One region of the Bacillus spongiae genome, then DNA from elsewhere that is predicted to be linked to it. Evidence: predicted binding sites of a transcription regulator. Region 1 holds the regulator's gene; each other region holds the start of a gene.
What was found. The regulator LexA, encoded in region 1, represses DNA repair genes until DNA is damaged. The targets are predictions, from matches to a motif close to CGAACATATGTTCG.
Positions count from the first base shown of each region.

Region 1 (7,580 bases):
TTTTGATTTTCTAAATCCAGCAATAGATGAGAATCCTCTTTTTTAAAATGTGGTGCTAGTAACTCATACAGTGTGGTTATTGATGCTTCCTCAAACCAATTTAAAAATGAATGAATATCCTCTTTTTGAGGACAGCCTTCAATGATTAAGCATAGTACATCCCCAAACGATACATCATCAAATTGTTCAAGTTTATTTTTATATTGATCAGTTAGTCTACCATTTACTTCTTCAACCCAACTAGTACCTCTATACAAATATTTTAAGTTTTTCCTCCTTTTATATAATAAAAAACTTAATAGTAATTCATAAACGATTGAATCATCCAATGTTACACGATATGACATTACTTACCTCCCATTAGCAAAATATAAATATAGAATATCAAAAAATCCATTAATAGAACATAAGATAAATTTCTGAATTTATTTACATATATATTTATTTCTAATATTATTGAACTATAAATAAGTTCTTACTTTGAAGAACTTAATTATATAAAATAGGAGGTTGTATTGATGAGACAAATTTTTTATGAGCCGACGCGTTGGAATTTACAAAGATTATATCCAAATGAAATGGATGAAACGTTAGCCAATGAATTAAATGAAATTAAAATGTTAATTCATCATTTAAAAGAAGAGACTTTTTCAACGGTCAACGCTGAAAGTTTACTTGATGAAAAAATGCTGCAAATCTTCTCTAAGGTCCGCAGTAGGCTTGAAAAAGCGGAATATTATTGTTACTGTCTTAGTTCTGAATCAAAAGACCATTCTATTATTACTTCATTACATAACAATATAACTACCCTCAAAGACGATGTTCATTCTATATTACTAGATTGGAAAAAATATATAAGTAAACTTCCTGTTGAAATCCAAAGTGAATGGTATAGTCTCTCTTTTGTGCAGCCCTTTACATTTGATTTATCCACTAGTATTTATAATGACCTTGAAAATCAGATGATTAACGTAACAAAAAATGAATTGAATCAATGGGAAGCTATGTATACTCAGCTTAAAAGTAAATTAAAGGTTGAATTCATTTATGATGATAAAAAGGTAGTTTCTTTTAGTGAATTAAATCATTTAGCGATGAACGATGATGACCCAATCAAAAGAATGGAAGCGTTTGAGTTTCAAACATGTAAATTAGATCAGGAAAAAGATCTTTTTGCTACGATTTTTAATAATTTTACACGGTTACGTCTGCTCCAAAACGATACGCTACAACAAGACGATATCTTATCAAATTCACTTCAGTTAAATGGAATCTCTAGAAAATCACTCTTTACAATGTGGGAAACAATAGATAATAATTTTAAAAGATTTTCTCGTTATCTAGACTTTAAAAAGAATAATCTAGATAAGCTAACATGGCATCAATTGATGACTTCACAAAAAGATAAGCAAAGTAAAATGTCTTTTTCAAAGGCCGTAGAAGAAATATTTAATTCATTAAAAAATATTGACGATGAAATGGCTAATTTTGCCCTTCATGTAATATCAGATAATTGGGTAGATGCAGAGCCAAGAACAAATAAACCTTCTGGAGGTTTTTGTGCTCCATTTTTAAGTGAAGGAGAATCTAGAATATCTTTACGATACGAAGGAACGATAGAGAGTGCAAGGATACTAGCACACGAACTAGGGCATGCATGGCATTTCAAACAATTAAAAGATGGCCCTTCTATTTCTTTTTTAGAAGAACGTTTTCCAATGAGTATCGCAGAATGTTCCTCTATTTTTTTTGAATTAATTTTTGTTGATCATTTAAAGACAGTGACGAGTGATGTAGAACTTAAACAATCTTTACTTAACTATAAAATACAAAATAGCTTAAATTATTTATTGGCCATTCGAGGAGCATTTATATTTGAGCAACTAGTCTATGAAAAAAGTAAAGATGGCCCATTAAGTCCTACTCAGTTAGAGGAATTATCAATAGAATCTCAGAAAAAAGCCTATGGTGATAGCTTAGAACAGTATCAACCTTTTGTTTGGATAAAATATGGGCATTTTTATGCATCTACCGTTCCTTTTTATAATTATCCTTATACTTTTGGTTATCTATTAAGCTTAGGTTTGTTAGCAATTGCAAAACAGGAGGGTAGTGAATTTTCTACGAAATTTAAAGGATTCTTAAGTGAAACTGGAGTAAGGACCGTTGAAGAATTAGTATATGACTACTTTACGATTGATCTTTCTAGTCCGGAATATTGGCAGCAATCGATTGATCATATTATTAAGGATATGGAAGAATATATTCAGCTTTCAACTAGTTAAGGTTCATCAGATAGGCTCTTCTATCAGCGGTTGTCTATAATTAGACCGGTAGCTTATTTCAAATGAAAAATAATTATCCTGTTCCAAAGTAATGTTCTTTAGTATTCTTACCAACCTATTGTAACGGAGGTCCCGATAGGAATAAGTTCAGCTAATTCCTCTACGTCTCGATTATACATTCTTATACATCCTTTTGAGACATATTTCCCTATAGAAGCTGGGTTATTCGTGCCATGAATTCCATAATGCTGCTTTGATAAGCTCATCCACATCGTTCCAAAGGGGCCACCTGGGTTAGGTGCTTTATTAATAATGACATAATTCCCAATGGGAGTTTGACTCAACATTTTTCCGACTCCAACTGGGTATGTCTTCATGATAGAATTTTGTTTAAATAATGTAAGTGTGCGAGTAGTTAAATTGACGACAATTTTGTAAGGTAAAGTTATTGGATCTGGTAATCCAGGAATAGTTATTTGTTGGCCATCATATAGTTTGTCTGGGTCAATGCCGGGATTGGCTGAAAGAATAACATTCATGGGCTTTCGGTAATCTTGTGAAATGGAAAACAACGTTTCACCATGAACAACCGTATGCAGCATGATGACTCCTCCTTTATTGTAATTGTGAACAATCGCGACATCAGTCGTGAGAGATTCAAAGACTATATATACATATTCGATAACTCTAGAAACATGAAAATTTACTGGAACTAGCTTTTGGAAAGGTAAATACGTTGGAAAGAGAAATGTCCTTCGCTTTACGGTTAGAGAACGGTAAAACCAAAATGAGAAAGGAGCTAAGCGGAATATTTATTATTAAATTGCCCAATAAAATAGTTTAAAAAAAGCCTTGAGGATGGCAAGGTTATCAGTTTATGGATGAGGCAATTTTTTGAAACTCACATATTAAACTCGTTAGCAATAGCGGAAAAAGGCTGTCGACTCTGTCGACAGCCTGAAAATTGTATGATGGGAAAAGTTTTAGTGAACTTGACGATACACTCCGATAACTTTTCCAAGAATAATCACATTTTGAAGAATAATCGGTTCCACTGTTGGGTTTTCAGGTTGAAGTCTAATAAAATTATCCTCTTTAAAGAAGCGTTTACACGTTGCTTCATCCTCTTCTGTCATGGCTACGACAATATCGCCATTGTTGGCTGTGTGTTGTTGTCTTACGATGACAAAATCACCATCGAGGATTCCTGCGTCAATCATACTATCTCCCATAATCTCTAGCATGAATACTTGCTCGTCCGTGGGAGCTAGTCGTTCTGGTAATGGGAAGTATTCTTCTACATTTTCAATTGCCGAAATGGGAAGTCCCGCAGTTACTTTCCCCACTAACGGTACATTTACAACTTTTTGCCTTGGAATTTGATCTTCCTCTACATTTAGTATTTCGATCGCGCGAGGCTTTGTAGGGTCACGTCGAATAATCCCTTTGCTTTCTAATCTTTCTAAATGTCCATGAACAGTAGAGCTAGAAGCTAGTCCTACAGCTTCACCGATCTCTCGTACGGAAGGGGGATATCCTTTTTCTCTTACTTCCTGTTTAATAAAATCTAAAATATCTTGCTGTCTTTTAGATAATTTTGTCATCTTCAGCACCTCGAATCTCCTCATTCTATTAAAATTAGTATACCATGAATTTCTAGTAGATACAAACATAAGTTCGAGTTTCGGTTGACATCGAACGTTCGTTCTGATTATAATACAGTTATACGAACAAATATTCGGTGGAGGCGTTGTGAAATGCTTATAAAATTAATGAAGAAATATAATTACGTACTTTTTGTTTTAGTTTTGACATTTATATCAGGTTTCGCTATGTTAAATCAGTTAGAAGAAACAAATACAGATTCTTATTTACATATAACCATTACTAGAGGAGATTCCCTTTGGGCGATCTCAGACAACTTTAAAGAGTATCATAAGATGAGTACACCAGAATTTATCTCGTGGGTATTAGATCATAATCAATTAGATGATGATAACCTTTATGAGGGAGATTCAATTATTATTCCTGTGAATAGAGAAGAGCTATCTGATTTCCAACTAGATAAGCCACAGTATGCACTAAAAGGAGCGTCGTTTTCACAATGAACTGTATAATATACTGTCGAGTAAGTACCACAAAGGATACGCAAGAATCATCCTTGGAACGGCAGGAAGAAGAATTGGTAAAACTTGCAGAACAGTGGGGGTTTCATATTCATAGAGTGATAAAAGATCAAGCGAGCGGGTATGAGCTGGATCGAGAAGGAGTTTTTTTATTGCTTGATGAAATTAAGCAACACGAAATTTCAGCTGTGTTAATACAAGATGAAACTCGCATCGGACGAGGTAATGCAAAAATTGCATTAATACACTGCTTATTAAAAGAAAATATTAAGCTTTATAGTATTTCTCATAAAGGAGAACTCCAGCTTTCAGAGTCTGATTCGATGGTGATTCAAATTGTAAGTATGGTGGAAGAGCATCAGCGTAAGTTACATAATTTAAAAATTAAACGAGGGATGAAACGGGCAGTTGAAAAAGGGTTCAAGCCACAAAACAACTTAAAAAATAGAGGGAATCTTGATGGACGTGAAAGAAAGGAAATTCCTATTGAAGAAATCGTTCGCTTAAGAAAAAATGAATTAACCTTTTCCGAAATTGCTGCAACCCTTAGAGGCTTTGGTTTTAATGTTTCTAAGGCTACCGTTCATCGGAGGTATAAAGAGTACATGGAAAAAAAAGAGGAATCATGATACTTGTCAATTAGGTAAGTTTCTTGTAACATGTCCATACAACGATGTGACATATCGACATCTAGAAAGGAGCTGAAAGCATGTTAACTCCAGATAAATTGGCAAGATTAAATGAACTTTCCAAAAAAGCCAAGGAAGATTCCTTGTCAGAAGAAGAAGCGGTGGAAAGACAATCACTCAGGGAAGAGTATTTAGCTAATTTTAGAAACTCAATGAAAAAGACGATTGAAAATACACGAATTTACGATCCAAATGGCGACGATGTCACACCGAAAAAAGTAAAAGACATTTTGGATAGAAAGAAACTGCACTAAACCGGGTGGTTAACCTCGGTTTTTTCTGTTCTTTACCCAAAGGGAATATATGGTGGTTTACCCTTAAGATGTCATCCCTTTAGCTATCCAAAATTGATAATAAGTAAAAAATCATCAATTCTATTACAATAAACTCATTGTTGTTGTATAAACTAGCAAAGAGGATTAATATTAAAACTGAGTCAAATTAGGACATGAAAGGATGTAGCGTTATGTTTAATCAAACAGATGCACTTGCTATTAATACAATTAGAACATTATCAATTGATGCAATTGAAAAAGCCAACTCAGGTCACCCTGGGATGCCAATGGGAGCGGCTCCAATGGCCTATACCCTTTGGACAGAATTTATGAATCACAATCCTAAAAACCCTGATTGGATGAACCGTGACCGTTTTGTTCTTTCTGCAGGACATGGGTCAATGCTGCTATATAGTTTGCTTCATTTATCAGGATATGACCTTCCGATGGAGGAAATTAAAAACTTCCGTCAATGGGGTAGTAAAACGCCTGGTCACCCTGAGTATGGTCATACAGTTGGGGTTGAAGCAACAACAGGTCCATTAGGTCAAGGGATTGCGATGGCTGTTGGGATGGCGATGGCGGAACGTCATTTAGCAGGAGTGTACAATAAGGATGGGTTTAATATAGTTGATCATTTTACATATTCAATTTGTGGAGATGGAGATTTAATGGAAGGTGTCTCTGCTGAAGCATCTTCACTTGCTGCGCATTTAAAACTTGGACGCCTAGTCGTTTTATATGATTCTAATGATATTTCACTAGATGGTGATTTAGATCGTTCATTTTCAGAGAGTGTAAAAGGGCGTTATGAATCATACGGATGGCAATACCTTCGTGTTGAAGATGGAACAGATGTCAATGAAATTGCGAAAGCATTGGAAGAAGCACGTCTAGACCTTGATCGTCCAACATTAATTGAAGTGAAAACGGTTATTGGATTCGGATCACCGAATAGAGCTGGAACATCAGGTGTTCACGGTGCTCCATTAGGTGCAGAAGAACGTACACTAACAAAACAATCCTACGAATGGGGATTTGAGAACGATTTCCATGTTCCTGATGAAGTTTATAACCGTTTTGATGAGAAAATTGTTCAAAAGGGTAAGCAAACAGAGGAAAAATGGAATGAATTATTCTCACAATATAAAGAGAGTTATCCTGAATTAGCCAAGCAATTTGAAACAGCAATGAAAGGTGAACTTTCTCCAGGATGGGATAAGAATTTACCAGTTTATGAAGAAGGTTCTAGCCTAGCAAGCCGCGCTTCTTCTGGTGAAGTGCTGAATGCTATTGCTCAGAGCTTGCCGAGCTTTATTGGAGGATCTGCTGATTTGGCTGGATCGAATAAAACGATGATTAAAGGGGAGAAAGACTTTACTCCTGAATCATATGATGGTCGAAATATTTGGTTCGGCGTACGTGAATTTGCTATGGGAGCAGCGTTAAATGGAATGGCATTGCACGGTGGTCTAAACGTATTTGGAGGAACATTCTTTGTGTTCAGTGACTATTTACGTCCAGCTATTCGATTATCAGCATTAATGGGCTTACCAGTCACATACGTCTTTACACATGATAGTATTGCTGTTGGGGAAGATGGCCCAACTCACGAACCAATCGAACAGTTACCATCTTTACGAGCAATCCCTAACCTTTCTGTCATTCGCCCTGCTGATGGAAATGAAACAGCTGCAGCTTGGAAATCAGCCGTTTCTTCTAAAAATAAGCCGTCTCTTCTCGTTTTGACTCGTCAAAACTTACCAACTATTCCTGGTTCGGTAGATAAAGCAGCAGAAGGGGTCGAAAAAGGTGCTTATGTTATTTCAGCTAGTGGAAAAGCAGAAGCAGATGCTCTTTTACTTGCTGCCGGTTCTGAAGTAGGATTAGCAGTTGAAGCACAAAAAGCACTTTTAGAAGAGGGAATTGATGTATCTGTCGTTAGTATGCCAGCATGGGATCGTTTTGAAGAACAGTCTGCTGAATATAAAAACTCCGTTATTCCAAAAACAGTGAAAAAGCGTTTAGCCATTGAAATGGCGGCTCCACTAGGTTGGGATCGATATGTTGGAGATGAAGGAGATATTTTAGCTATTAATGGCTTTGGTGCTTCTGCTCCTGGAGATAAAATTATGAAGGAATATGGCTTCACAGTAGAAAATGTTGTTTCCCGAGTTAAAGCTTTATTTTAAATTTTAACTACAA
Region 1 is NZ_JBBAXC010000004.1:161,997-169,576, reverse strand. Features, by position in the region: gene WAK64_RS06670 (winged helix-turn-helix domain-containing protein) at 1-347, opposite strand, end outside; gene WAK64_RS06665 (M3 family metallopeptidase) at 519-2,285, shown strand; gene WAK64_RS06660 (L,D-transpeptidase family protein) at 2,393-2,887, opposite strand; gene lexA (transcriptional repressor LexA) at 3,269-3,889, opposite strand; gene yneA (cell division suppressor protein YneA) at 4,043-4,393, shown strand; gene WAK64_RS06645 (YneB family resolvase-like protein) at 4,390-5,040, shown strand; gene WAK64_RS06640 (DUF896 domain-containing protein) at 5,121-5,354, shown strand; gene tkt (transketolase) at 5,567-7,567, shown strand.

Region 2 (7,580 bases), on a different contig from region 1:
CAAGCTGCCGAGCTCCATTGACTTCATTGATGAACTGCCAAAAAACACGACGGGAAAAATTTTACGACGTGCTTTAAAGCAGCAAGTACTACAGGCATAAATTATAGATGCATTTATAAGGTATTGGCTAGATTGAGTGGGTAAGAAAAGTTATTTTATGGCATTATGTGAAAGGCTTGAGTTGGATATTATTGCGAACTCAAGCCTTTTATGTTTGTCTTTATGTTTTCCCCATTTTAGGGAATGGAAATTTATGTTAAGGATAGGAAGAAGGTCGGCTAGAGAAAAAGGAATTTAATTTTTTATGTAGAAAAGGTACAAAGGAATAAAGGGGGAGGAAGAAAGATGGAAAGGAACATTCAAATAGAGCAAAAAGGGAATCTGGCTGTTGTGACCCTAAATCGAATAGAGGCGATGAATGCGTTTAATTATGAAACGTTACGTGAATTAGGAGAGGTTGTTGAAAGTTTAAGAATTAATCCTGATATTAGAGTCGTTGTTTTTCGAGGGGCAGGGGAAAAAGCGTTTAGTGTTGGCGCTGATTTAAAAGAACGTAAAACATTAACGGAGCTACAAGTGAAGCGGAATGTTAATAAAATTGGTGAAGTTTTCTCTGCTGTTGAAGGGTTACCACAGCCAACGATCGCTGCGATAAATGGCTATGCGTTTGGTGGTGGAATGGAGCTAGCTCTTTCCTGTGATTTTCGCATTGCTGTAGAGGATACAAAAATGGGTTTAACTGAAACGAGTTTGGCCATTATTCCAGGAGCAGGAGGTACACAAAGGTTACCTCGCTTAATTGGTGAATCAAAGGCAATGGAATTGATTTTGACGGCAAAGCGTCTTTCATCAGAAGAAGCGTATGAATACGGACTATTAACTAAAATTGTTAGCCGTTCAAATTTTCAATCGGAAGTAGAGGAATTTGCTAAACAATTAATGAAAAATGGGCCGATAGCGGTAAGGCAAGCAAAATTCGCGATCAAAAATGGTATGAATGTAGATCTACATACAGGTTTACAAATTGAGCGTAAAGCTTATGAATTAACGATACCTACAGAGGATCGTTTGGAAGCATTGCTTGCTTTTAGTGAAAAAAGAAAACCAGAATTTAAAGGGAAATAATATTTAAGAAGACAGTGTAAAAAAGCATATAAAAAATTTAAAAAATTTTCAAATAAACACATGAAATAAGGGGAGAGAGTTATAACTACAGTAATAGCTCTCTCCTTTATTAAACTTTAGTGAATACATAATATGTTATTTATTCTACAACTTTTAATTTCAGAGCCTTAGAGCCGTAAACATCTTCTTCTATTATCTTTATCGCAATAATCTCGTAATTTCCCTCTTTTTTTCAGTGTTCTAAATGATAGGGGCTGGAACTACATATAGTAATGGGGACGAGAAGGGGGTATGTTTAGTGTTAAGAAAATGGTCCTTTCGTGCATTAATGTTATATTTTGTTTTCGGTTTGTTAATGTATATTTATTTATTCTTTTTAGGAGACAGTACGATACCTGAAGAAATGATGGGAACAAGTGCGGACCCTGCAACGTTTATGAATAGTCGTGAACTTATGCTGAGTGAAGAGTATAGTAAAATACGAAATCTACTCTTTTTTATGTCCACACCGTATGAATGGTTGCTTTATTTTCTAATTCTTATTTTCGGCGTTTCGAGAGCATTTGCCAATTGGGCAGAAAAAACAACAAAGTTTGCTTTTTTACAAAAGGCTGTATACCTTTTTTGGTTAAATATTCTAGCCTTTGTCATTGTCTATCCTTTTCAATATTTATCTTTTTATTTTTCTACAACGTATAATATTTCAACGCAAAATTTCTCTCAGTGGATGGGGGACGAATTGCTTGATTTTTGGATCAACTATATTTTGATGCTCGTTATTGTCATTGTACTATATGCATTAATGAAGAAGTTTAAGAAGAGGTGGTGGCTGGCGGCTTGGGCATTATCTGTTCCTTTTACGTTATTTATCATGTTTGTCCAACCTGTCATGATTGATCCGCTTTATAATGATTTTTACCCTTTACAAAATAAAGAGTTGGAAGCTGAAATTCTTACCTTAGCTAATGAAGCAAATATTCCAGCAGAGCACGTATTTGAAGTAAACAAGTCAGAAGAAACGAATGCTCTCAATGCATATGTTATAGGAATCGGATCAAATTCTCGTATTGTCCTTTGGGATACCACATTAGAAAAACTATCAAAAGATGAAATCCTTTTTGTGATGGCCCATGAAATGGCGCATTATGTGGAAAAACATATTTACTTTGGAATAGGAGGATATTTAATCCTTTCTCTATTCGGCCTATGGATTATAGCAAAGTGGATGGAATACCTTATACAAAAGCATGGGAATGATCTTAAAATAAAAGAAGTTTCTCATATAAGTTCTTTTCCACTATTTTTATTGTTGTCCTCGTTTTTATTATTTATGGCTAGCCCACTCACGAATTTATCATCACGATATACGGAGACTCGTGCGGATCGATATGCTATTGAACTAACTGAGGATAAAGAAGCGGCTATTTCTTCTTTTCAAGAGCTTTCTCGAGTAGGGTTAAGTCAAGTAAATCCTCCTTATTTAGTAAAGTTATTTAGGTATAGCCATCCTACGATGATGGAACGATTATCAAGATTAGAACAGTTTAAAGAAGAAGAGTGAATAATCTAATCTGAAAAAGGAGATAGGTTTATCTCCTTTTTTTGTCTAAAAAAATTCCCCCTTGAATTTAGGGGGAATTCGTTACATATCGTTTTGCAGCTTCAATTCGTTTAAAAGGGTAGAATAATGAATGAAATTTCCGTGATTCCTTTGATCAAGTGCTAAATCAACTTTTCTTTGTAATATTTCCCTCTTGTGATGAAATAAAACTTCTTGTAGCACCATGTCAATATAAATTTGAGTCATCGTTAATTCAGGGGACTGTTTACGGGTCATTGCACAAGCCTTCATTAACTCAGCATAGGATTTTTTGTTTTCCATTTACAATCACCTCTGAAGTCTTTTTCTTATTATATGGAACGATTACAGAATTATCAACTAGTTTTTTAAATTTTTAGAAAATAAAGAAAATAAAAATAGGTATATTTCGTCAGAATAAAATGTAATATTGGAAAAATATGTTATACTTAAACGAGTAAATAAAAAGGTGGCGAATAAATGATTGAAAATGTTGAAATGATCGAGGAATATGAAATGAATCCACAAACAATGATTTTACTTCCTTTTCAATGTGGGACAAAACTATATACCCGTATTATCGAGTTTTATGATGAATATGTATCTCCTCATCCTCCAATAGACATTGTGCGGAAAAGTTGTGAATATTTCGGTTCTTCCTATGAAGGAAGAAGAGAAGGTACGAAACGCTTAACTGGAATTGTCTATAAAGCACCTATTATCATCGATAGTCATACATCCATTTTTTCTTTCCCTACAACGTCACCTTCTCATTCTAATTGCATTTGGGTTTGTGAAAAATACGTTCATCTCCATGAGCGAGTGAATGCAAAAATGACGAATGTTATTTTTAAGAATGGACAATCCTTCCACATTCCGATTTCTGCTAGCTCATTTGGGACACAACGTGCAAGAACTCTCACCTTAACAGGCCGCTTCATGTATGCAATTGACGAAATGAAAAAGAAAGAAAAACACCTTTTAGAACGTCAAACAAACGAGCTTGAAAAGAAAACTAATTATTGGGTAGATGGACGGAAAAGAAAGAATCGAGTGTGACGCAGGCAGAATTAGTAGCTTGTGAAGGACTAATGTAGAAGCTAAAGAAGCTGACAGCCATCATAAGGTGAGCCGTTAGCTCATCCTTTTCTGACAAACAGCTTCATTCCCCAATTGTCATCTTGTTTCCTTTTTTGTATTGAAAGGGTTGCTGAGACTGAAACGTTTGTATAAATAATGGTGCATTAAGCTCTCAACACCGTTTCGAAGCCGGGGATTAAAATAATTGTGGTGTTCTTCATATCCCTTATATAAAAATAAGTACATCGTAAATGTATCATCTGACTCCAAACGTTTTACCTTCATGCCTTGTTTTTTCATCGCTTTTTTGACTGCACTTAAATCCTTTTGGATTACTTTCATTGTCTCTTCAATCCATTCTGTATAAGGTCCTTTTAATTTAAAGGGGCTTTTTTGTATAAGGCTTAAATCTTGGTTCAATACTGTTAATACCATTGGTAAATAAATCGCTTGTTCTAAAAGGTTACGGTCACCTTCAGGAATTCTAGTCATAAGAGAAAACTCCTTTTCACATTAAAGAACGTATGTTCTTATCTATATTGTACTTAGTTCATTATTATTATTCAATAGGTAAGTGGAAAAGAATTTTATAAGGAATAAAAAATGTTTTAACGGTTCCAACATTTAAAAGTTAAAAGGTTTTAATAGGGAAATAGAACAGGCTATGATATACTTCGAATTAAGCAGATTAAAGAATCGTTGATGTTGACTTTCATTAAGGGGAAAAATTTTTATGGACATGCAACTAGTAAAAGAGTGGCTGACATTAGACAATATTATGCAATTAATACAGCACTATCGATCGTTTGGACCAATTGCGGGTATCTTACTTCCAATGATTGAGGCGTTCTTTCCATTTTTACCATTATTTCTCTTTGTTCTAGCAAATGCAAATGCATTCGGCTTATGGTGGGGCTTTTTATTTTCATGGATAGGTGCAAGTTTAGGTGCGTTTATTGTGTTTTTAATTGTGAGAAAATACGGGCAAAAAAAAATACTCCGTTTTTTGCAACGTCATCAAAAAGTACAGCGATTGATGAATTGGATTGAAGATCACGGATTTGGGCCACTCTTTTTGCTACTCTGTTTTCCGTTTACACCATCAGCCGTTGTGAATATTGTAGCAGGATTGTCACGAATGAATATTTATCAATACATGCTAGCTGTATTAACAGGGAAGATGGTTATGATCTTTATAATTAGTTATATTGGTTATGATTTAAGAGCATTGATTACTCAGCCAACTAAGACAGGCCTTGCGCTAGGTATTATTTTTATTCTCTGGTTAGTTGGAAAGCGACTTGAAGTGCGATTAAATCAAAAAATAAAAGAGCACCAAAGAAGGTAGACTTGCTGGAGGGACTGTAATTGAAGGATACCATAAAGAGAGAAGTTAAAGAGTGGATTAAAGCACTAGGGATAGGGTTCATTCTTTTTATCCTCATCCGCTTATTTTTATTCGATAATTATTCTGTGATTGGTCAATCAATGGTACCTACCATTCGTGATGGGAATAAGCTGATCGTGAATAAAATTGGCTATTTTATTGGAGATATTGACCGGTTTGATATTGTTGTATTTCATGCAAATGGAGAAGAGGATTATGTTAAAAGAGTCATCGGAGTTCCAGGCGATACAATCCAGTACCAAAATGATGTATTATACGTGAACGGTGAACCGCAAGATGAGCCTTATTTAGACCAGTCTAAAAAGCAATTATTGTTCGATAGACTAACCGGGGATTTAACAGTTGAAGTTCCTGAAGGGAAGCTTTTTGTTCTTGGAGATAATAGAAGGGGCAGTACAGATAGTCGCCATTTTGGGTTTGTAGATATTGACGATGTGGTAGGGGAAGTAGGTTTACGGTATTGGCCAATTGACGATTGGGAATTTAGTATAAAGTAGGAGGACTCGAGATTTGAGTTCTTTTTTCATTGAAAAAGCTAACTAGACGCTATATTACTTATACTTTCGTAGGCATTTATTAAAGCTGATCCTTGATATGTATTGCCCAAAGGGATGTAAAGTAGGTCCTGTTCGAAGTTCGAAAAGCTAACGGGACATAGATACAGTAATTCTTTGGAGGAGAAGAGTGGTGAATAAGATGAAGCTGACACTTGAAGCCGAAAGATGGATAAAGAGAGAAGTAGAAAATGTTAAGGCAATACCAACCGCTACAATGGAAGAGATAAAGGCAACCGATTTAACAGTCATCCAAAAAATATCCACGAATAAAGGAACTTTCTATTATAAAGACAGTGGAACAATAGCTAAATTTGAAGGGAAATTAGCGCACCATTTGCATTCGTTTTATTCAGATAAATCAGTTGAAGTAACAGCATTCCATCCGGCTAAACCGTGGTTGTTGATGAAGGAACTACAAGGGCAGCCATTACGAGAAGTGAAGGATAAGAAGGTATGGAAGCAAGCACTTCAAGAATATGCTGAGCTGCAGGTGAATGAAACGAAACATGTGGAACAGCTGATTCAACTAGGAGTTCCAGACCGCCGGTTACCAATACTTAAAAGAGAGATTCAATCAAATCTAAACGAGATGTGTCAAACCGGACTAAGTCATGAGAAAACGGTGACCATTATGAACATTCAAGAAGAGCTATTAGAGATGTGTGACAAGATAGAAGGAATTGTCCCCTGTTCTTTGGATCATGGAGATTTACATTCAGGGAATATTCAATTAGTGGAGGGAAAACCCATCTTTTTTGACTGGGGAGATGCAGCAGTAACACATCCATTTTTTAGTACAAGGGTATTTTGGAATGTTCTTCATGAGTGGGCTCAGTATGATTCAGAATGGCTAACGATTATAAATGAATTTAGACCGAGCTATTTAGAACCATGGACGAAATTTGCGCCGATGAAGGAGCTAGAAGAAATATTGAAGATTTCAGATCAACTAGCTTGTGTATACAGAGGATTAGGGTGGCTTCTATATATTAATCGATATAGAGCAAACATTGAAGAATCGGAGCAAAGGCCTGCACAGTGGCTAGAAGTTTTGTTAGAACATCGTGAATTAGTTAATAGTTAAAGAAGTCAATGTTCACGAAGTTTATATATGTAAGAGATAATAAGCGAAACTACCATTTATTTTGTCTCATTTAAATTGAATATGACTTCAAATGAGATTCCTTGTAGTGTAAAATCAAGGGATTAACTAGTATTGCATGTCATCTTTACTATGAACTTTGAAGTTATAGAACCTGCTGGTTGTATTCGTTTTTCAATGTACTAAAAGAAGCGGACGCAGAGTAGTAAGATGTGAAGCAGTATGGAAAATAAAATGAGCAATGATATTAGTAGAATCTTATAGAACGGTAGGAGCGTCCTTTTTATAGGGCGCCTTTGTTTCATATTTTATCGATTACACTATACATATGAAAGAAGAAGGAGTGAGAGGATGGCGGTTCAGTTTATTGTTGGCCGTTCCGGTAGTGGGAAAACATTTAAGATACTGGAAGAAGTTCGTCATAGTCTTAGAACAAACCCGAATGGAAAACCAATTATCTATTTGGTTCCTGATCAAATGACGTTTTTATCTGAGTATGCACTCGTAACATCCCCTGAGTTAAAAGGAATGATTCGGGCACAAGTGTATAGCTTTACTCGTCTAGCTTGGCGTATTCTACAAGAGACAGGTGGTATGGGGCGATATCATCTTACCAATGTAGGTTTAAATATGCTGATTCGAAAAATTATCGATGAAAAAAAGGATGAACTCACGCTATTTAAGAAGGCCTCAGATAAAATAGGCTTTGTTGGGCATGTTGAACAAATG
Region 2 is NZ_JBBAXC010000003.1:225,474-233,053, forward strand. Features, by position in the region: gene WAK64_RS05320 (fatty acid--CoA ligase family protein) at 1-100, shown strand, start outside; gene WAK64_RS05325 (enoyl-CoA hydratase-related protein) at 346-1,125, shown strand; gene WAK64_RS05330 (M48 family metallopeptidase) at 1,424-2,686, shown strand; gene WAK64_RS05335 (IDEAL domain-containing protein) at 2,768-3,007, opposite strand; gene WAK64_RS05340 (competence protein ComK) at 3,185-3,763, shown strand; gene WAK64_RS05345 (YhjD family protein) at 3,881-4,276, opposite strand; gene WAK64_RS05350 (TVP38/TMEM64 family protein) at 4,518-5,132, shown strand; gene lepB (signal peptidase I) at 5,153-5,689, shown strand; gene WAK64_RS05360 (phosphotransferase) at 5,889-6,833, shown strand; gene addB (helicase-exonuclease AddAB subunit AddB) at 7,203-7,580, shown strand, end outside.
Region 2: a site for LexA is predicted at 4,302-4,315, ahead of WAK64_RS05345 (YhjD family protein). Genes of this name have one in related genera too.

Region 3 (7,580 bases), on a different contig from region 1:
ACGAAAAGAAAAGCAAATTTCAAATTTTTACAATTCCCGTAATTATTTAGCTTATTTACGATTTAGAAAAGCTTATGTCTCTGATAAGTATCCGCTTATATTGTATTGATAGCTTATTGATAATCGTAAGGCATCCGTTTTTAGTTTTTTTTCATAACACCAATTCATTCAAAAAAAAACTGTAAGCCCTTATAAAAAAGGCTTACAGGGAATGAATATATTCCTTATTATTAACGAGGTTCTATTATTAATTTTATTGCCGTTCTCTCCTCATTCTCAATCATAATATCCGTAAATGCGGGGATACAAATTAAATCAACACCACTTGGAGCTACAAACCCTCTAGCAATGGCAACGGCTTTTACCGCCTGATTTAAGGCACCCGCTCCAATTGCCTGGATTTCAGCTGCTCCTCTTTCACGAAGAACACCGGCAAGTGCACCAGCTACAGAATTAGGATTAGATTTTGCTGAAACTTTTAATATTTCCATTCCTTTTCCTCCTTGTCTTTTCCCCAAACCGAATGTTCAGTGCATTTTGAACAAATTTGGTAATACGTTATTCCATTGCTACTATATTCATTAAAAATGCAATCTATTCCAGCTTGTACGAAAAGAAAAGGAATTTAATATGATTTACGTGTAAAAAGGATGATCATCATTAATTAAAATTCGTTGAATTTTTCTAGCCTTTCCTGTTTTTTCATCTATGTCTATTAAACACGCACTTAGTTGCGTTCGGCCCTCTTTTGGTACTTCAAACCGTGTAGGGAGAGAAGTTAAAAAACGCCCGATAACTGCTTCTCGTTCCATACCTAATATACCATCATATGGCCCTGTCATTCCGACATCAGACAAGTAAGCCGTTCCCTTTGGTAAAATTCGTTCATCAGCTGTCTGAACGTGAGTATGCGTTCCTACAACTGCCGTTACCTTACCATCTAAATACCAACCCATTGCTTGCTTTTCACTTGTTGCTTCACCATGAAAATCCACAAAAATAATATTTGTTCTTTCCCGAGCTTCTTCAACCAATTTTTCAGCCTCAGTAAATGGACAATCAAGGGCTGGCATAAACGTTCGCGCTTGTAAGTTTATTACGGCTATTTCTAATGCATTAAATTTTTGGAAAATAAGTCCTTTACCTGGTGCGTTGTGAGGGAAATTTGCCGGTCTAACGAGGGCCTTTGCCCCATCAATAAACTCAAATACCTCTCGATTATCCCACGCATGATTTCCAAGTGTTACAACATTGGCCCCAGACTCTAAAAATTGCCGATATATTTTCTCGGTAATCCCTCTCCCTCCTGCTGAATTTTCACCATTAATAATTGTAAAATGCGGTCGATATTTTTCCTTTAATTTCGGTAAATAGGTTTTGATCATATCCCGTCCTGGAGACCCTACTACATCTCCAATAAATAATAATTGCATAATTAAGCCCTTTCTTTATTCAAATTCTAAACTATTTTACCACAATCTATTCTGTTGGCACTAGTGTACAAATAAGGTGGAAAATACACTCTTACGAACAAGCTCTAATTCATTGAACATCTTAATTGGTTAAGTATAGTTTGTGAAAAACATCTTTCCCCATTATTTTTCATCGTGTCAAAGAAAAAAATGTTAGAGCTTTCGCTCTAACATTTTTTATTTTGCGTATTCTACCGCTCTAGTTTCTCGAATAACGGTCACTTTAATATGTCCAGGATAATCTAGCTCTTCTTCTATTCGTTTACGAATATCTCTTGCTAATCGATGAGCTTCCAGATCATCAATACTTTCTGGGCGAACCATAATTCTTACTTCACGACCGGCTTGAATAGCGAAGGATTTCTCTACTCCATCATAGGATTCAGAAATTTCCTCTAATTTCTCTAAACGACGAATATAGTTTTCAAGTGTCTCACTTCTTGCTCCCGGTCGAGCAGCAGATAATGCATCAGCTGCTGCGACTAGTACCGCGATGACAGATGTTGGCTCAGTATCACCGTGGTGAGATGCAATAGCATTTATCACTACAGGATGTTCCTTATATTTTGTCGCTAACTCCACACCTATCTCAACATGGCTTCCTTCTACTTCATGGTCTATCGCTTTACCGATATCATGAAGTAAACCAGCACGACGAGCAAGGGTTTCGTCTTCTCCTAATTCTGCAGCAAGTAGTCCAGATAGGAACGCTACTTCCATAGAGTGCTTCAGAACATTTTGACCATAACTTGTACGATACTTTAAACGTCCTAAAATTTTGATTAAGTCAGGATGGAGTCCATGTACGCCTACTTCAAAAGTCGTTTGTTCTCCCACTTCGCGAATATATTCATCTACCTCGCGTCTAGACTTGTCTACCATCTCTTCTATACGAGCTGGGTGTATACGACCGTCCTGAACAAGTTTCTCAAGAGCAATACGAGCTGTTTCACGACGTATTGGATCAAACCCTGATAAAATAACTGCTTCTGGAGTATCATCAATAATTAAATCAATTCCTGTTAATGTCTCAAGTGTTCGAATATTACGACCTTCACGACCGATTATTCTACCTTTCATCTCATCATTTGGAAGATTTACAACTGATACTGTCGTTTCTGCTACATGCTCAGCTGCACAACGTTGAATAGCTAAAGAAAGAATCTCTTTCGCTTTCTTATCTCCCTCTTCCTTGGCACGGTTCTCTTGTTCCTTTACCATTATGGCAATATCATGGGAAAGCTCACTCTCAACTTGATCAAGAATAATGGCTCTTGCTTCATCTCTAGTTAAACTTGAAATGCGTTCTAGTTCAGCTTGCTGAGATTGTTTCATCTCGTCCACTTTGCTTTCCATCTCATCAATATGTTGTTGTCTTTTGATGAGAGAATCCTCTTTTCGTTCTAAAGTCATCTCACGTTTTGCCAGAGATTCGTCTTTTCGATCAAGGTTCTCTTCTTTTTGCATTAACCGATTTTCTTGTTTTTGCAATTCATTTCTTCGTTCACGAAGTTCACGTTCTGTTTCAATACGAAGCTGGTGATTTTCATCTTTTGCTTCTAAGAGCGCTTCCTTCTTAAGAGCTTCAGCTTCACGCTTTGCTTCTTCAAGAATTTGATCTGCAGCGTTATGGGCGCCTGCAATTTTTGCTTCTGCAATCGATCTTCGATAAAAATAGCCAACAACGACACCTACGATTAGGCCAAGCAAAATGGAGATGATAAGAATCAATGCTTCTTGCATTATTTCACCTCCTATTGCTATGAAACTTTAACTCATGTTTTTAACATGTCTGCTGATACATTGTATTACATCTCTTCAATATACAGCTCTAAGATTTTCATAACTCATTGAAAAAAATTAAAATTATACAAGTTAATTTTAATTCTGTAAAATTTGATTGTCAAGGGGTTCGCTCCATAAGAGGAAAACAATTCCACAAAGAAAAGCGAAGTCGGGTCGATCTGGGGCGACAGGCAACTGACACGACACGCAGGAAATCCTGATTTCCGGAGTGGGGTGGCAGTTGACCCCGAGCCACAAGCCGACGCAGCTAGACAAAAAGAAATGCGGAACTGACCGTTTAGCGACGTATAAACTTGAGTCATCAAGGAACGAAGGCTAAATTCGCGACGTCCTGTCGCAACGCCTTCATGACCTACATCCTGTAGGCCTAAGCGTAGTCGGCTCGATTTGGGGCGACAGGCAACTGACGCGACACGCAGGAAATCCTGATTTCCGGAGTGGGGTGGCCAGTTGACCCCGAGCCACAAGCCGACGCAGCTGGACAACATCAAGGAACGAAGGCTAAATTCGCGACGTCCTGTCGCAACGCCTTCATGACCTACATCCTGTAGGCCTAGCTGCACAGCGAAGTTCCTTTCCTTTGTAGACCTTCTGAATTTAAGAAAGGAGAGGTAAATTCTGAAGCGAATTCCCTCTCCTTAAGCACCGTATTTAGATGTCTAACTGATCTTGGCCTTCTTCTACTATACCCGTATCTAGACCATAATGTTCACGAATCTTAACCATGATTTCTTGACGAATTTCAGGGTTTTCTTTCAAAAATTGCTTAGCATTTTCTCGACCTTGACCTAGACGTTCATCATTGTAGGAATACCATGAACCACTCTTCTGAACGATATCAAGCTCAGAACCTAAGTCAATGATTTCACCTTCTTTAGAGATACCTTCCCCATACATTATATCCACTTCTGCTAAACGGAACGGTGGTGCTACTTTATTCTTCACGACTTTAATTCTTGTTTTATTCCCAACCATTTCATTTCCTTGTTTTAATGTTTCGCCACGACGAACCTCTAAACGAACAGACGAATAGAACTTAAGTGCACGCCCACCTGGTGTTGTTTCAGGGTTCCCGAACATAACACCCACTTTTTCACGAATTTGGTTAATGAAAATGGCAATAGTATTAGACTTATTAATCGCTCCAGAAAGCTTACGAAGTGCTTGAGACATTAATCGAGCTTGTAAACCAACATGTGAATCTCCCATTTCCCCTTCGATTTCTGCCTTTGGAACAAGCGCAGCAACAGAATCGATAACAATAATATCAACTGCTCCGCTTCGAACAAGTGCCTCAGCTATTTCCAGTGCTTGCTCACCTGTATCGGGTTGAGATAATAGTAGTTCTTCAATATTAACACCTAGCTTTTGTGCATAAACTGGATCTAACGCATGCTCAGCGTCAATAAACGCAGCTTGACCACCTTGGGCTTGTACCTCAGCTATCGCATGTAAAGCAACTGTCGTTTTACCAGAGCTTTCCGGTCCATACGTTTCGATTATTCTCCCCCTAGGATATCCCCCAATTCCTAATGCTGCATCCAACGCTAATGATCCACTTGGTATTGTAGAAACCCTTCGTTCTGTTTCTTCTCCAAGCTTCATAATTGACCCTTTTCCAAATTGTTTCTCTATCTGTTTCAATGCCATATCTAAGGCAGCTTTACGTTCACTCACCAATATTTCCTCCTCTTTCATAGCATTCTATTGTTTAACTAAAAGTTATGTTTAATTTGTTAAGCTATCTATACTATAAACCAGTTTACCTGTTTTGCCAAGCAAAAAACGAATAAATGTTCGCTTTTTTTACTGGTGTTTTTTTGAATCTGAAATCCATCTTAATGGAGGTCTAATTTTTTATAAGTGCATAATTACAAAAAGCATGATTTGATTTAGAAGTAGCGAATCATTATTCATCTCATTAACTATGCTTTGTTCCTTTGCCCACACAATTCGTTCAGTCCATCTTTTTATTCAGCGTATAAAAAACTGCTCAACCTATAAATTGAGTTCATGTTAACTCCCCCGTCTTTCTCATTCCCATTGTTCTTATGAAACTATGATGAAACTTGTCGATAAATGGAAACGAGCATAACAAAGACCCCTTGTAAAACAGGGGCCATTGTTATGCTAGAAAATGTTTCAATATATAATAACAACCATATTTAGTCGTTCTCATCCGAATCGATTGTCGGGTACCTGCTAACTGTAGTGGAAAAGTATAAGGTTCCCTTCCTTTAAACGATAGCCCAATCCAAACCGTCCCAACATCTTTTCCCTCACTAGGATCTGGACCTGCTACACCGGTAAAACTAATCCCTATGTCCGTTTTTAATTTCTCTCGAATATTAACGGCCATTTCTGCAGCACATTCTGAACTAATCGCTCCAGAAGAATCAAGCGTATTTTGTTGAACGTGTAACAAATCTTTTTTCGCCTCATTCGAATAACACACAATTCCACCGAAAAAATTCTCACTAATGCCAGGAAAGGAAGTGAGCTCTGCACTAAATGAGCCACCTGTTAAACTTTCTGCTATGGATATCGTTTTATTATGGCTCTTCAGTAAACGAACAACTTCCCCCATTAATGAGGAGTCATTATAGCCATATAAGTATTGACCAATCCGTTTCTTAATTTTTTCTTCAAGAGCTTGAATTAATTTATCTGCCTCTTGCTCAGACATATGCTTGGCAGTTAGACGAAGTTTGACTTCTCCGTTACTAGCAAGAGGGGCCACAGTTGGGTTTGATTGCTCATCGATAATATCTTCTATCTCTGTTTCAAGTTGAGCCTCACCAATACCAAAAAAGCGTAATACTTTGGATTTTATCACCTGTTGCTCGTCCAATTCATTTAGTAGGGCATCCCTACCATATTGCATAAACATCGGTTCTAATTCCTTAGGTGGTCCCGGAAGCAGCATGTAATAATGCGTCTCATTTTTATAAAGCATCCCAGGTGCCATACCGTAATCATTTGAAAGGATAGTCGCATTTTTCAACACCATGGCTTGTTTTCGGTTATTCTCTGTCATCGTTCGATTTGCTTTTTGAAAGTACTTCTCAATCATGTTCATTGCCTGTTCATGTAATTCGAGCTCTACTCCAATATGCTTAGCAATCGTGTCTTTCGTCAAATCATCTTTCGTTGGGCCTAATCCACCCGTAAAGATGATTAAGGAAGAGCGTGATTCAGCTATTTCTATCGCTTGTTTCAATCGATCAGCATTATCCCCTACGACTGTGTGGTAATAAACCGGAATCCCCATTTCTGCTAAATGTTGAGATAAAAACTTGGCATTCGTATTCACAATCTGTCCGAGTAATAGTTCAGAGCCAATAGCGATGATCTCTGCACGCATTAGACTCCCCTCCTTAAAAACCTATTTTGAATTTCTGAATATTTCACGATTTTTCACAAAATAATCCCAACCTGACCACAATGTAAAGAATAAGGCAACCCATAGGGCGATAGTTGCAAACGGAAATGAAATACTTTCAAAAATCACATTGTGAAGAAGTAGAGCTGATATCGCGACAATTTGTGTCCACATTTTGATTTTCCCTAACATTTTAGCAGCTACAACTTCACCGGACCCAGCTAACACAAGGCGTAACCCTGTTACAGCAAACTCCCTAGAAATAATTAAAATGACAATCCACGATGGGGCCATATTCAAATCAACTAGAATGATAAGTGCTGCTGACACTAATAGCTTGTCCGCTAACGGATCTAAAAACTTCCCTAAATTCGTTACCATATCGTATTTCCGTGCATAATAGCCGTCCACCCAATCCGTAGTGGATGCAATAATAAAAATAAGCGCTCCTACAAAATGCTCAACAGGCATCGTCGTTCCGAAAAGAGCTAACTCTCCCCATCCAAAATCAACAAGCATCATAACAACAAAAATAGGGATTAGAAAAATCCTTGAAATGGTAATCTTATTTGGTACATTCATGTTAAAATTCCTCCAAAATGTTGTAAGTAAAAATAGTCACCCCAAATAGATGACTATTCTGTCTTTACATACTGAATCGAAATCTTCTGTACAACTTCGTCGTTCACGTCAATCTCATAAGACAAAGGCTCACCGTTTATTGTAATGGTCACAGCCGGAGCATATCCAATTACAAGGTATGCTTCCGTGTCATTTGATAAGTCATATGATAGGGAATCCCCATTTGCTAAACTCTTATCATACAGTATCTCATCACTTCCATTGTATACTGTAACCCATGAATTCTGTTCATCGAGTGCCGTTAACTCCAGATTAAACGCATCAGCATTCTTCAACTC
Region 3 is NZ_JBBAXC010000002.1:398,453-406,032, reverse strand. Features, by position in the region: gene spoVS (stage V sporulation protein SpoVS) at 231-491, opposite strand; gene WAK64_RS04130 (TIGR00282 family metallophosphoesterase) at 636-1,433, opposite strand; gene rny (ribonuclease Y) at 1,650-3,215, opposite strand; gene recA (recombinase RecA) at 3,930-4,955, opposite strand; gene WAK64_RS04115 (competence/damage-inducible protein A) at 5,404-6,642, opposite strand; gene pgsA (CDP-diacylglycerol--glycerol-3-phosphate 3-phosphatidyltransferase) at 6,664-7,242, opposite strand; gene WAK64_RS04105 (helix-turn-helix domain-containing protein) at 7,296-7,580, opposite strand, start outside.
Region 3: a site for LexA is predicted at 5,065-5,078, ahead of recA (recombinase RecA). Genes of this name have one in related genera too.